Bradyrhizobium sp. AZCC 1610: one gene and its partner. The protein of the gene in region 2 binds, or shares a complex with, the protein of the main gene of each other region. Links are inferred from orthologs where the notes say so. Each region holds a gene or a part of one and is shown on either strand. Other genes may lie near its edges.

Region 1 (5,899 bases), 110 kb from region 2 along the record:
ATGCACGATCTGCGGAATGCCGTCATACATCTGCAGCGTGCCGGAAACGTAGCGCTTCTCGCCGACTGGCAGCAGCTTCTCGACATAACCGGGCTTGGCGCGGAAGAATGTCAGCACCACGTCGCCGGTATCGTCCGAGGCATAGACGAGGTAGGGCGCGCGGGAATTGCGCGGCGGCGGCGGCCGGTGGCGATCCACGGTGACCTCCAGCGTCACCACGGTTCCCTGCACAGCCTCGCGAATCTTCGGCCGCGCCCGGCGGTCGATCACGCTCGCCGGCAGGTGCAGCAGCAGGTCGACCAGCCGCGGCGTCTCATCGCGCCCCAGCAGATAGCGCAACAGCTTGTCCTGCTTCGGCCCGACGCCGGGAAGGCTCGTGACCAGCGCAAACAGCGGATTGAGCAGGGTGGGGCGCATTGGTCTCTCGTCGCACACAAGCGTCATGCGCGGGCTTGACCCGCGCATCCATCTTCAAAAGAGGATGGATTGCCGGGTCAAGCCCGGCAATGACGAGACAGCTGATAATCGCGAACAACAAGGGCTGACATTGCCGATCCCGACCGCTATATCAACCCCGCCCGGCACGTCCGGGCTTTTGGCGTTCGAAATGGAATGGGACAATGACGGGTACGACACGATCAAGCGGTGGCCTCGACGACCGCCGCAAGCGGCTTTTGTTCCGCTGCTGGCATCGCGGTACCCGCGAGATGGATCTCATCCTCGGCCGCTTTGCGGATGCCGAGATATCGGGCATGCGCGATGACGAACTGGCCGAACTCGAGCGCCTGATCGAGGTGCCCGATCCCGATCTCTATGCCGCGCTGCTCGGCGACACGCCGCTCGATCCTGAACATGCGACCGCGCTGTTCGACCGCATCAAGGCGTTTCGCGCCGTGGATCACGACGCATGAAGTCGCCTGTCAAATCGCCTGCCGCGCTGCTCGCTCCCGGCCGTGCGCTGACCTTTGCCAACGTTGCCGAGGGCGCGGAGGGGCTGGTTGTATCCGATCTTGCCCGTGCGGTGGCGGCACGACCCAAACCGCCGGCGGTGAGCCTTGCCGTCGTCTGCCGCGACGGTCCGCGCATGCAGCAGCTCGCGCGGGCGCTGGAATTCTTCGCCCCCGATTTGCCCGTGATGCAATTTCCGGCCTGGGACTGCCAGCCCTATGACCGGGTGTCGCCGCATGGCGGCATCCTGGCGCAGCGCCTGACCACGCTGGCGCGGCTGTCGCGCCTGCAGGGCAGTGACAAGCCGCTGATCGTGCTGACGACCGTCAACGCCATCGTGCAGCGCGTGCCGGCCCGCGAGGTCATGGCGGCGCAGGCGCTGTCGGTTGCGCCCGGCCATGTCGTGCCGATGGACTCGATCGTGGCCTGGCTGGAGCACAATGGCTACAACCGCTCCTCGACCGTACGCGAGCCCGGCGAGTATGCCGTGCGCGGCGGCATCCTCGATCTGTTTCCGGCCGGACTCGACCAACCGGTGCGGTTCGACTTCTTCGGCGACAGCCTGGAATCAATCCGTACTTTCGACGCGGAAACGCAGCGAACGCTGCTCGACATGCGCGCGCTCGATCTGGTTCCGGTCTCGGAATTCCAGCTCGTCACCGAAACCATCCGCCGCTTTCGCATGGGCTATGTCGCGACCTTCGGCGCGCCGCAGCGCGACGATCTGCTCTATGAAGCCGTCAGCGAGGGCCGCCGCCATCCCGGCATGGAGCATTGGCTGCCCCTGTTTCAGGAGCGGATGGATACGCTGTTCGACTATCTCGACGGCGCGCCGGTCGCGATCGAGCCGCAAGGCGAGGACGCCGCCCGCGAGCGCTTCAAGCAGATCCTGGATTATTACGAGGCGAGGCGCGAGGCGCTGGACCATCCAGGCGGCGGCGCGATCTACAAGCCCTTGCCGCCGGACCGGCTCTACCTGACGGAAACCGAGTGGACGACACGACTCAGCGAGGCCGCACTGGCTCGGCTGACGCCATTTGCTGTGCCTGAGGGCAGCGCCGACGTGTTCGACGCCGGCGCGCGGCAGGGCCGCAATTTCACGCCCGAGCGCGCCGACGGTTCGGTCAATGTGTTCGAAGCCGTGGTGGCGCACGTGCTGGCGTTGCAGGCGCAACGCAAGAAGGTGGTGATCACGCTGTGGAGCGAAGGCTCCCGCGACCGCATGGGCAGCATGCTGCGCGACCACAAGCTCGCCAATCTCACCAGCGTCAACGCCTGGCGCACGGTGCAGGCGACGCCGCGTAACGAGGCCATGCTGGCGGTGGTCGGCATGGAGAGCGGTTTCGAGACCGACGAATTCGCCGTCATCAGCGAGCAGGACATCCTCGGCGACCGCCTGGTGCGGCCGCGCAAGGCAAGCCGCAAGCTCGATAACTTTATCTCCGAAGTCACGAGCCTCGCAACCGGTGATCTCGTCGTCCATGTCGAGCACGGCATCGGACGCTTTGTCGGATTGCAGACCATCGAGGTCGGCGGCGCGCCGCATGACTGTCTCGAGCTGCATTATGCCGCCGAAACAAAGCTGTTCCTCCCCGTCGAGAACATCGAGCTGCTGTCGCGTTACGGCTCCGACCATTCCAATGTCGAACTCGACCGGCTGGGCGGCGGTGGTTGGCAGGCGCGCAAGGCAAAACTCAAGAACCGCATCCGCGAGATTGCCGGCGAACTGATCAAGATCGCGGCCGAGCGGCACCTGCATGAGGCCCCGAAAATGCCGGTGCAGCCGCATGTCTATGACGAGTTCTGTGCGCGCTTCCCCTACGAGGAAACCGAGGACCAGTTAGGGGCCATCACGTCCACGCTGAAGGACCTCGAAAGCGGCCGGCCGATGGACCGGCTGATCTGCGGCGACGTCGGCTTCGGCAAGACCGAGGTGGCGCTGCGCGCGGCATTTGCCGTCGCGCTCGAAGGCAAGCAGGTTGCCGTCGTGGTGCCGACCACGCTGCTCGCGCGGCAGCACAGCAAGAACTTTGCCGAACGCTTCCGCGGCTTTCCGGTCAATGTCGCGCAGGCCTCGCGCCTGGTTGCGTCGAAGGAACTGACGCAGGTCAAGAAGGGGATCGCCGAGGGCAACGTCGACATCGTGATCGGCACCCACGCGCTGCTCGGCAAATCCATCAAATTCAGGGACCTTGGGCTTCTGATCGTCGATGAGGAGCAGCACTTCGGCGTCAGTCACAAGGAGAAATTGAAGCAGTTGCGCGCCCAGGTCCACGTGCTGACGCTGAGCGCGACGCCGATTCCGCGGACGCTGCAGTTGGCGCTGACCGGCGTGCGCGACCTCTCGATCATCGCCTCGCCCCCGGTCGACCGGTTGGCGGTGCGCACTTTCGTGGCGCCGCACGATCCCCTGATGATCCGCGAGGCGCTGCTGCGCGAACGTTATCGCGGCGGGCAGGCGTTCTATGTGGTGCCAAGGATCGAGGATCTCGCCGGCGTCAAGGATTTTCTCGACAAGAACGTGCCGGAGATGAAGGTCGCGGTTGCGCACGGCCAGATGGCGCCGACCGTCATCGAAGACATCATGTCGGCATTCTACGACGGCAAGTACGACATCCTGCTCTCGACCACGATCATCGAGTCCGGCCTCGATATCCCCACGGCCAATACGCTGATCGTGCATCGCGCCGACATGTTCGGGCTGGCGCAGCTCTATCAGCTCCGCGGCCGTGTGGGGCGCTCGAAACTGCGAGCGTATGCGCTGTTCACGCTGCCGGCGCAGCAAAAGATCACAGCGCAGGCCGAGCGGCGGCTGAAGGTGCTGCAGTCGCTGGAAACGCTGGGGGCGGGTTTTCAGTTGGCCTCGCACGACCTCGACATCCGCGGCGCCGGCAATTTGTTGGGCGAGGAGCAGTCCGGCCACATCAAGGAAGTCGGCTTCGAGCTCTATCAATCGATGCTGGAGGAAGCGATCCTCAACCTCAAGGCCGGCGTGGCGGAGCCTGCTGCCGACCGCTGGTCGCCGCAGATCACCATCGGCATGCCGGTGCTGATCCCCGAGAACTACGTCAACGACCTCGCGGTGCGGCTGTCGCTGTACCGGCGGCTGGCCGGTCTCGAAACCGACGAGGAGATCGACAATTTCGCCGCCGAGATGCGCGACCGCTTCGGCGTGCTGCCGGACGAAGTCCGCTATCTCTTCAAGGTCGCGGCCATCAAGGCCTATTGCCGCAGAGCCAATGTCGAGAAGGTCGATGCCGGACCGAAGGGCGCGGTCATTACTTTCCGGGAGAACAAGTTCGCGCAGCCGGACCGGCTGGTGTTCTTCATCCGTCAGCACGGCCAGGCTGCCAAGGTGCGCCCGGACATGAAGGTGGTGTTCCTGCAGACATGGAAGACGCCGGAAGAGCGGTTGATGGGCACGACCGAGATCCTGCGGCAACTCGCCAATCTTGCGGAGAGCAAGAAGGCGGCTTAATTGGTTCGTGTCCCGGACGCGGTGCAGCGCGTAGCGCTGCTCCGCAGAGCCGGGATCCATTCACGCGCACGCGCAGGACGGATGGACCCCGGATCAGTTGCGCACCGCCGGAATCGCGCGAAGCGCGATCCCGAGCGCGCTGCGCAGCATCCGGGGAACGTCGTGGTGCCGGCAAGGGGCGGTTACGACGCTGCGCGATGCGCCTTTTCCTGCAGTCGCATCCGCAACGACTTCACGGAATCGTTCGGCAGCAGCGTTGCCACGGTAACAACGGGCTCCGCTCGCGCGTCGCGCTGGCCGTGGCTGGTATGGCGCATCACGCTCAACAGCCGCCGCGCGATGGTGTGCGCCGTCTTCAGGTCGGTTTCGGCAAAGACCACGACAACCGAGCCGTCTTCCTGGGCGGCGCCGAAATCCATCTGCCGCATCAGGCGGCTGATGATCCGCGCGCCGTCGAATTGCGCGCGGGGATGTTCGGGATCGAACGCAAAGCGTGCGACCGACAATCCGCCGCCGCGTTGCTGCGTCTGGTAGATGGCGCTGGCGAAGTCGCGCTCGAAGGCGTCCCGGGTGAGCAGGCCGGTCCGCGCGTCGATCAGGCCATCGGCGTCGATGGCCCTCAGCGTTCGGCTCAGATGCGCCTCGAAGGCATGCTGGCGGATCAGCGGCAGCGCCGTCGCGACCGCCTGGGCGGCGTCGTCGGAAACAACCTCGAGGTTCGGCAGATCGTAGGCCGGCGCCAGATCACCTGCCGTCACGACGACGGGAAGGTTGCGGAACCGGGCATCCTCCGTCAGCACGGTGAGGAAGGCGTCGATCACGCGCGGGCTGAAGCCTTCGCCGAGCACGATGCCGTCGATGTCTCTGACGTTGAGATGCTTCGCAGCCGCCTCGATCGAGAGCGCGCCGACCACGCCGGTGCGCTCGCCAAGCGCGACCGACAACGTCGGATAGGCGCCGCCGCGGCCGATCAGCAGCACGGTAGCGTCGCGCGCCGGATCGATATGCGACAGCACCATCGGCGTTGCCGGCACCAGCCGGCGCATCACGGTCGCATGCAACGACCGCACGCGCAGCGCGGCACGCAGCCGAGCCACCAGGCGGTCAGAGCCGCCTTGAGTTTGCAGGGTTTGGGTTTGCGAGATTTGGCTCTGGAAGAAAGGAATGACGTTGTCTGGATGCGGGACCCGCGGGTCGACCGAGATCAGCGGCAGATAAGGCTGGCGTGCCGCTACTCGCGCTGCCAGTTCCGCCAGTCCGGCTGCATCGGTGTCGGAGGTTGCAGCCAGCACGGCGGCCGGTTGCACCTGTTCGACGGCGCGCACCGCGTCCGTCCATTCGGTCTCGACCACCGGAAATAGCCTCGCGAGGTCGAGCGTGGCGGCAAAGGACGGCCGTCTCGCGGTCGACACGACGAGGATCGGACCTTGCTGGGACATCTTGAGAACTCGGGTCAGGCGCGCATCTGGAACC
Region 2 (5,359 bases):
GGCCTCGAAGCACAGGGTAACTGGGCTGATTTCGAGGGATCAAATACCAGCGCTCAACTTCTCGTCACCCGAAACGAATCCAGGATTGATGCTTTCGGTCTTTTCACCGGGCAAGTCGGGTACGCTTGGAACAACGCGCTGCTTTACGTCAAGGGCGGCGCGGCCGTCACCAGCAACAAGTATGCCGGTCTCGATATTGCCACCGGCGTGGCCTTCGATTCGGCTAACGATACCCGTTGGGGCGCCACAGTCGGCGTCGGATTGGAATACGGATTTGCACCGAACTGGTCGGTTGGCGTCGAGTACAATCACTTGTTCATGGGAGACCGCGACATAGTGATGGTCGGCACCGGTGCGCTCTTCCCGGCCGGAGCCTCCGTCCGGACTGATCGTATTAGCCAGGACGTCGATATGGTCACCGCCCGTATCAACTACCGCTTCGGCGGTCCGGTCGTCGCGAGGTATTGAGCTTCGCTTTCAGCAAACCGAATACCGAAAGGCCGGCCTCGCGCCGGCCTTTTTGTTTTGCCTTGTTGTTTGCTTGTGGAACGTTACCGTTCACGTGCGTGGAACTGCTGACGGCTGCTGCCAAAAAGATGGCTGCACAAACAATCCGTTGATGGATTGTACGCGGCACTGGAAATCATTCATCGTTCTGCCTATGTTCCGACTTTCGATCATCGGCGCCTGATCCCCGGTCCTCGCGGGCACTGCGCGCCCAACGTGGCGCGCCTCACGCGCCTGGAAATGCCGATATGGATGAAGTGCTCAGGGCGAAGCGCCAAACACCCGCCGGCTCAGGATTGCGCGCGATAACCATCCGCGGCGCGCGCGAGCACAATCTCAAGAACGTCGATCTCGAGATTCCCAGAGACAAGCTCGTCGTATTCACCGGCCTCTCCGGCTCCGGCAAATCCTCGCTCGCCTTCGACACCATCTATGCCGAGGGACAGCGCCGCTATGTCGAGTCGCTCTCGGCTTACGCGCGCCAGTTCCTGGAGATGATGCAGAAGCCGGATGTGGACCAGATCGACGGCCTGTCGCCCGCGATCTCGATCGAGCAGAAGACCACCTCGAAGAACCCGCGCTCCACCGTCGGCACCGTCACCGAAATCTACGACTATATGCGCCTGCTGTGGGCGCGCGTCGGCGTGCCCTATTCGCCCGCCACGGGGCTGCCGATCGAAAGCCAGATCGTCTCGCAGATGGTCGACCGCGTGCTGGCGCTGCCCGAAGGCACAAGGCTCTATCTGCTCGCGCCGGTCGTGCGCGGCCGCAAGGGCGAGTACAGGAAGGAGCTCGCCGAATGGCTCAAGAAGGGCTTTCAGCGCGTCAAGATCGACGGCACTTTCCATGAGCTGGCCGAGGCGCCGACGCTCGACAAGAAATTCCCGCACGACATCGACGTGGTGGTCGACCGCATCGTGGTCCGCCCCGACATCGGCCAGCGCCTTGCCGAAAGTTTTGAGACCGCGCTGAAGCTCGCCGAAGGCCTCGCCGTGATCGAATATGCCGACGCGCCGGCGGCTGTGGAAGAGAAGAAGTCCGACAAGAAGACCGCAAAGATCCACGACAAGAGCGGGCCGGAACGGATTCTGTTTTCGGAAAAGTTCGCCTGCCCGGTTTCCGGCTTCACCATTCCCGAGATCGAGCCGCGGCTGTTCTCGTTCAACAACCCTTACGGCGCGTGTCCTGCCTGCGGCGGCCTCGGCGTCGAGCAGCATATCGACGAGGACCTCGTCATCCCCGACAAGGAATTGACGCTCCGCAAGGGCGCGATAGCGCCGTGGGCCAAATCGTCCTCGCCCTATTACATCCAGACGCTGACCGCGCTCGGCAAGTTCTACAAGTTCACGCTCGACACCAAGTGGAAGGACCTGCCGAAGAAGACGCAGGCAGCATTGCTGCACGGCTCCGGCGACGACGAAATCAAGTTCTCCTATGAGGACGGCGTCCGCTCCTACGACACCAAGAAACCGTTCGAGGGCGTCATCACCAATCTCGAGCGCCGCTACCGCGAGACCGAGAGCGAATGGGCGCGCGAGGAGCTGGCAAAGTATTTCTCCGACATCCCCTGCGCGGGCTGCAACGGCCATCGCCTCAAGCCCGAGGCGCTGTGCGTCAAGATCGGCGGCAAGCACATCGGCGAAATCTCGGAATTGTCGGTGCTCCGCGCCGGCGAATGGTTCGAGACCGTGCCGAAGGCGCTGAACGCGCAGCAGAACGAGATCGCCGCGCGCGTGCTGAAGGAGATCCGCGAGCGGCTGTCGTTCCTGCTCGACGTCGGCCTGAACTATCTCACGCTGTCGCGCGCCTCGGGCACACTGTCCGGCGGCGAAAGCCAGCGCATCCGCCTCGCCTCCCAGATCGGCTCGGGTCTCACAGGCGTGCTCTACGTGCTGGACGAGCCCTCGATCGGCCTGCACCAGCGCGACAACGCGCGGCTGCTGGAAACGTTGAAGCGGCTGCGCGACCTCGGCAATACCGTGATTGTGGTCGAGCATGACGAGGACGCGATCAGGCTCGCCGATTACGTGCTCGACATCGGCCCCGGCGCCGGCATGCATGGCGGCCATATCGTGGCGCAGGGCACGCCCGCGGAGATCATGAAGAATCCGAACTCGCTGACGGGCAAATACCTCACCGGCGAGATGTCGGTGGCGATCCCCGAGCGCAAGCCGCCGAACCACAGGCGCACCATCAAGGTCGTCAACGCCCGCGGCAATAACCTCAAGAACGTCTCAGCGGAAATCCCGCTCGGGCTGTTCACCTGCGTCACCGGCGTCTCCGGCGGCGGCAAGTCGACGCTCTTGATCGATACGCTCTACAAGGCCATCGCCCGCAAACTGAACAACGCCAGCGAAGGCGCCGCCCCGCACGACCGCATCGAGGGGCTGGAGCATATCGACAAGATCATCGACATCGACCAGTCGCCGATCGGCCGTACGCCGCGCTCGAACCCCGCGACCTATACCGGCGCCTTCACGCCGATCCGCGAATGGTTCGCCGGCCTGCCCGAAGCCAAGGCGCGCGGCTACGAGCCGGGACGGTTTTCCTTCAACGTCAAGGGCGGCCGCTGCGAGGCCTGCCAGGGCGACGGCGTCATCAAGATCGAGATGCACTTTTTGCCCGACGTCTACGTCACCTGCGACACCTGCAAGGGCAAGCGCTACAACCGCGAGACGCTAGAGGTCCTGTTCAAGGGCAAGAGCATCGCCGACGTGCTCGACATGACGGTCGAGGAAGCCGCCGAATTCTTCAAGGCGGTGCCGCGCGTCCGCGAAACTTTCAAGACGCTGCACCGCGTCGGCCTCGATTACATCCATGTCGGCCAGCAGGCCACCACCCTCTCCGGCGGCGAAGCCCAGCGCGTCAAGCTGGCTAAGGAGTTGTCAAAACGCGCCACCGGCCGCACGCTCTACATCCTTGATGAACCGACCACCGGCCTGCACTTCCACGACGTCGCCAAGCTTCTGGAAGTGCTGCACGAGCTGGTGTCGCAAGGCAACACGGTGGTCGTGATCGAGCACAACCTCGAAGTCATCAAGACCGCCGACTGGGTGATCGACTTAGGCCCCGAAGGCGGCGACGGCGGCGGCGAAATCGTCGCCTGGGGCCCGCCGGAGGATATCGTCAAGGCGCCGCGGAGCTATACGGGGAAGTTTTTGGCGCCGGTGCTGAAGAAGGCGGAGGGGAAGCCAAGGAAGAGCAGCAGCGCGAGCGAGGCGGCGGAGTAATAGGAGCCTTGAGGTGGACGCGCGCGACCATCATAAGATGAGCTTAGATGATCGCTTGAGTGCGCTTTCCGAGACGCGCCCGAACTGTCTCTATTTTGCATTAACGCTGACGGCAGACAAAGCGGGCCAAGTGATTTTCTCAACTCAAACTGTATGGGTGGGTTGGTCGGACGAAGAAAGACGCGAAGAGCTACGACGTGCGCGCCTTGTGTATCCCCAGTTTGTTGAGCTTTGGAGACACGTGAACCAACCTTACGCCGTCATTCATACAACAGATGAATTGTGTCTCTTTCTCCTTGGCGGGGGAAATGCTCTTATCGAGGAGTCCCTAGCCAGGCGGATTTTTCCGCGAATTTTAGGAGATGCCGAACGTTGCGTTCGCGACGGAGAAACCGGCTTCGTTTCTCCAGATCTACTGCCCGAAGCTGCCTTTCGACGTGCTCCGACCCCGAAAGTAAGAATGCAAGTTTTAACGCGCGATCAGCGTCGCTGTCGCGTTTGCGGGCGCCGTCCCGATGATTGCGTGGACATCGTGCTTCACGTTCACCATATTCGGCCATGGGAGAAGGGCGGCATAACTGACCCAGGAAATTTGATCACTCTCTGTCATAGTGTCATGCAGGCCTCGAGCCCCACGACGATCCTAGTCTGTTTCAATATTTGAAGCCGGGCGATGCTGCCGACAGGCAGCTAGCGGAATTCCGAATGGGTGTCGCCAATTATCGTCGCGTCGGCTTCCTATCGGGCTTAAGAGACAAACCCCAACCAAAGCAAGTATCGAGGCTGCCTCGCCCCAAAGGGCGAAGAGCGTAGCAAGCGCAGGGCGGATTAGCGGAGCGTAATCTGCCACTGCTCTCGTCCCGCGCGCGGCGGTTCACGTCTTCGGCTGATCTCCCTACACCGTCCAATAATGCGGATGCGGATAGGATCGTGAGCGGTCGCCCCAGTCGAAGTCGTCTTCATCGAACTCGGACGGGCCGGCGCGCAGGTCCTCTAGCGTCAGTTCGACCACAAAGGCCCGACGCTCCGGATCAAACCTGAGCGCGTCCCATCGCACAGGATAATGGTGGTGGCTGGCGAGCAGACCGCCGGTTTTTATCACGGCATAGGCGACAGTGCCGCTGACCTTGTCCAGCATCAGTCGCTCGATCGTACCGAGCTTTGTGCCGTCTTGCCCGTAGACGTTCGCGCGCTCGACGCGATCACTGGGCACCAGGGTATGAGCCATGGCGTCCTCCCTGTTTTCTCGTTCTCCCGGCATTATAGCACCAACGAGCCCGACATGCGCGCGCGTCCGACGCGCGACTCACGGACGCATGTAGGATGGGTAGAGCGCAGCGAAACCCATCAATCCCGCGCGCGGAGAGATGATGGGTATCGCTGCGCTCCACCCATCCTACGGCCTCTACCGCCGCAAGAACGCCCCGAACGCCCGCGGACCGTCGCCGACCTTGATCTCTCCTGTCACCTTCAGCTCGGCCGCATCGATCACGCTGATCGAGTTGCTCTCCCAATTCGCCACGACGATGCGCCGCCCGTCCGCCGTCGCCGCGATCCCTTCCGGGTAATCGCCCACATTGATGCGCTTGAGCGGCGCCAGCGTTAAGAGATCGAACACGCTG

The links.
Region 1: the proteins of uvrA (region 2) and mfd are in contact, whole or in part, in a crystal structure (PDB 4DFC), measured with the Escherichia coli proteins. The link is inferred for Bradyrhizobium sp. AZCC 1610 from one-to-one orthologs.

What each region holds. Positions count from the first base shown.
Region 1 is NZ_JAZHRR010000001.1:3,317,316-3,323,214, reverse strand. Bases 508-4,626 are described here. They hold mfd (transcription-repair coupling factor), read left to right. Parts: upstream 508-907; coding sequence 908-4,426; downstream 4,427-4,626. Other genes in these bases: V1279_RS16385 (GGDEF domain-containing protein), read right to left, coding at 4,609-4,626; V1279_RS16395 (FAD assembly factor SdhE), read left to right, coding at 621-911. In the rest of the region: ATP-dependent DNA helicase RecG, read right to left, coding at 1-417; more of V1279_RS16385, read right to left, coding at 4,627-5,865. UniProt on the Escherichia coli protein: Couples transcription and DNA repair by recognizing RNA polymerase (RNAP) stalled at DNA lesions. Mediates ATP-dependent release of RNAP and its truncated transcript from the DNA, and recruitment of nucleotide excision repair machinery to the damaged site.
Region 2 is NZ_JAZHRR010000001.1:3,427,323-3,432,681, forward strand. The notes cover bases 359-3,937. They hold uvrA (excinuclease ABC subunit UvrA), read left to right. Parts: upstream 359-755; coding sequence 756-3,737; downstream 3,738-3,937. Other genes in these bases: V1279_RS16995 (outer membrane protein), read left to right, coding at 359-468; V1279_RS17005 (HNH endonuclease), read left to right, coding at 3,751-3,937. Also shown: more of V1279_RS16995, read left to right, coding at 1-358; more of V1279_RS17005, read left to right, coding at 3,938-4,401; V1279_RS17010 (PRC-barrel domain-containing protein), read right to left, coding at 4,633-4,965; V1279_RS17015 (YVTN family beta-propeller repeat protein), read right to left, coding at 5,143-5,359. UniProt on the Escherichia coli protein: The UvrABC repair system catalyzes the recognition and processing of DNA lesions. UvrA is an ATPase and a DNA-binding protein. A damage recognition complex composed of 2 UvrA and 2 UvrB subunits scans DNA for abnormalities.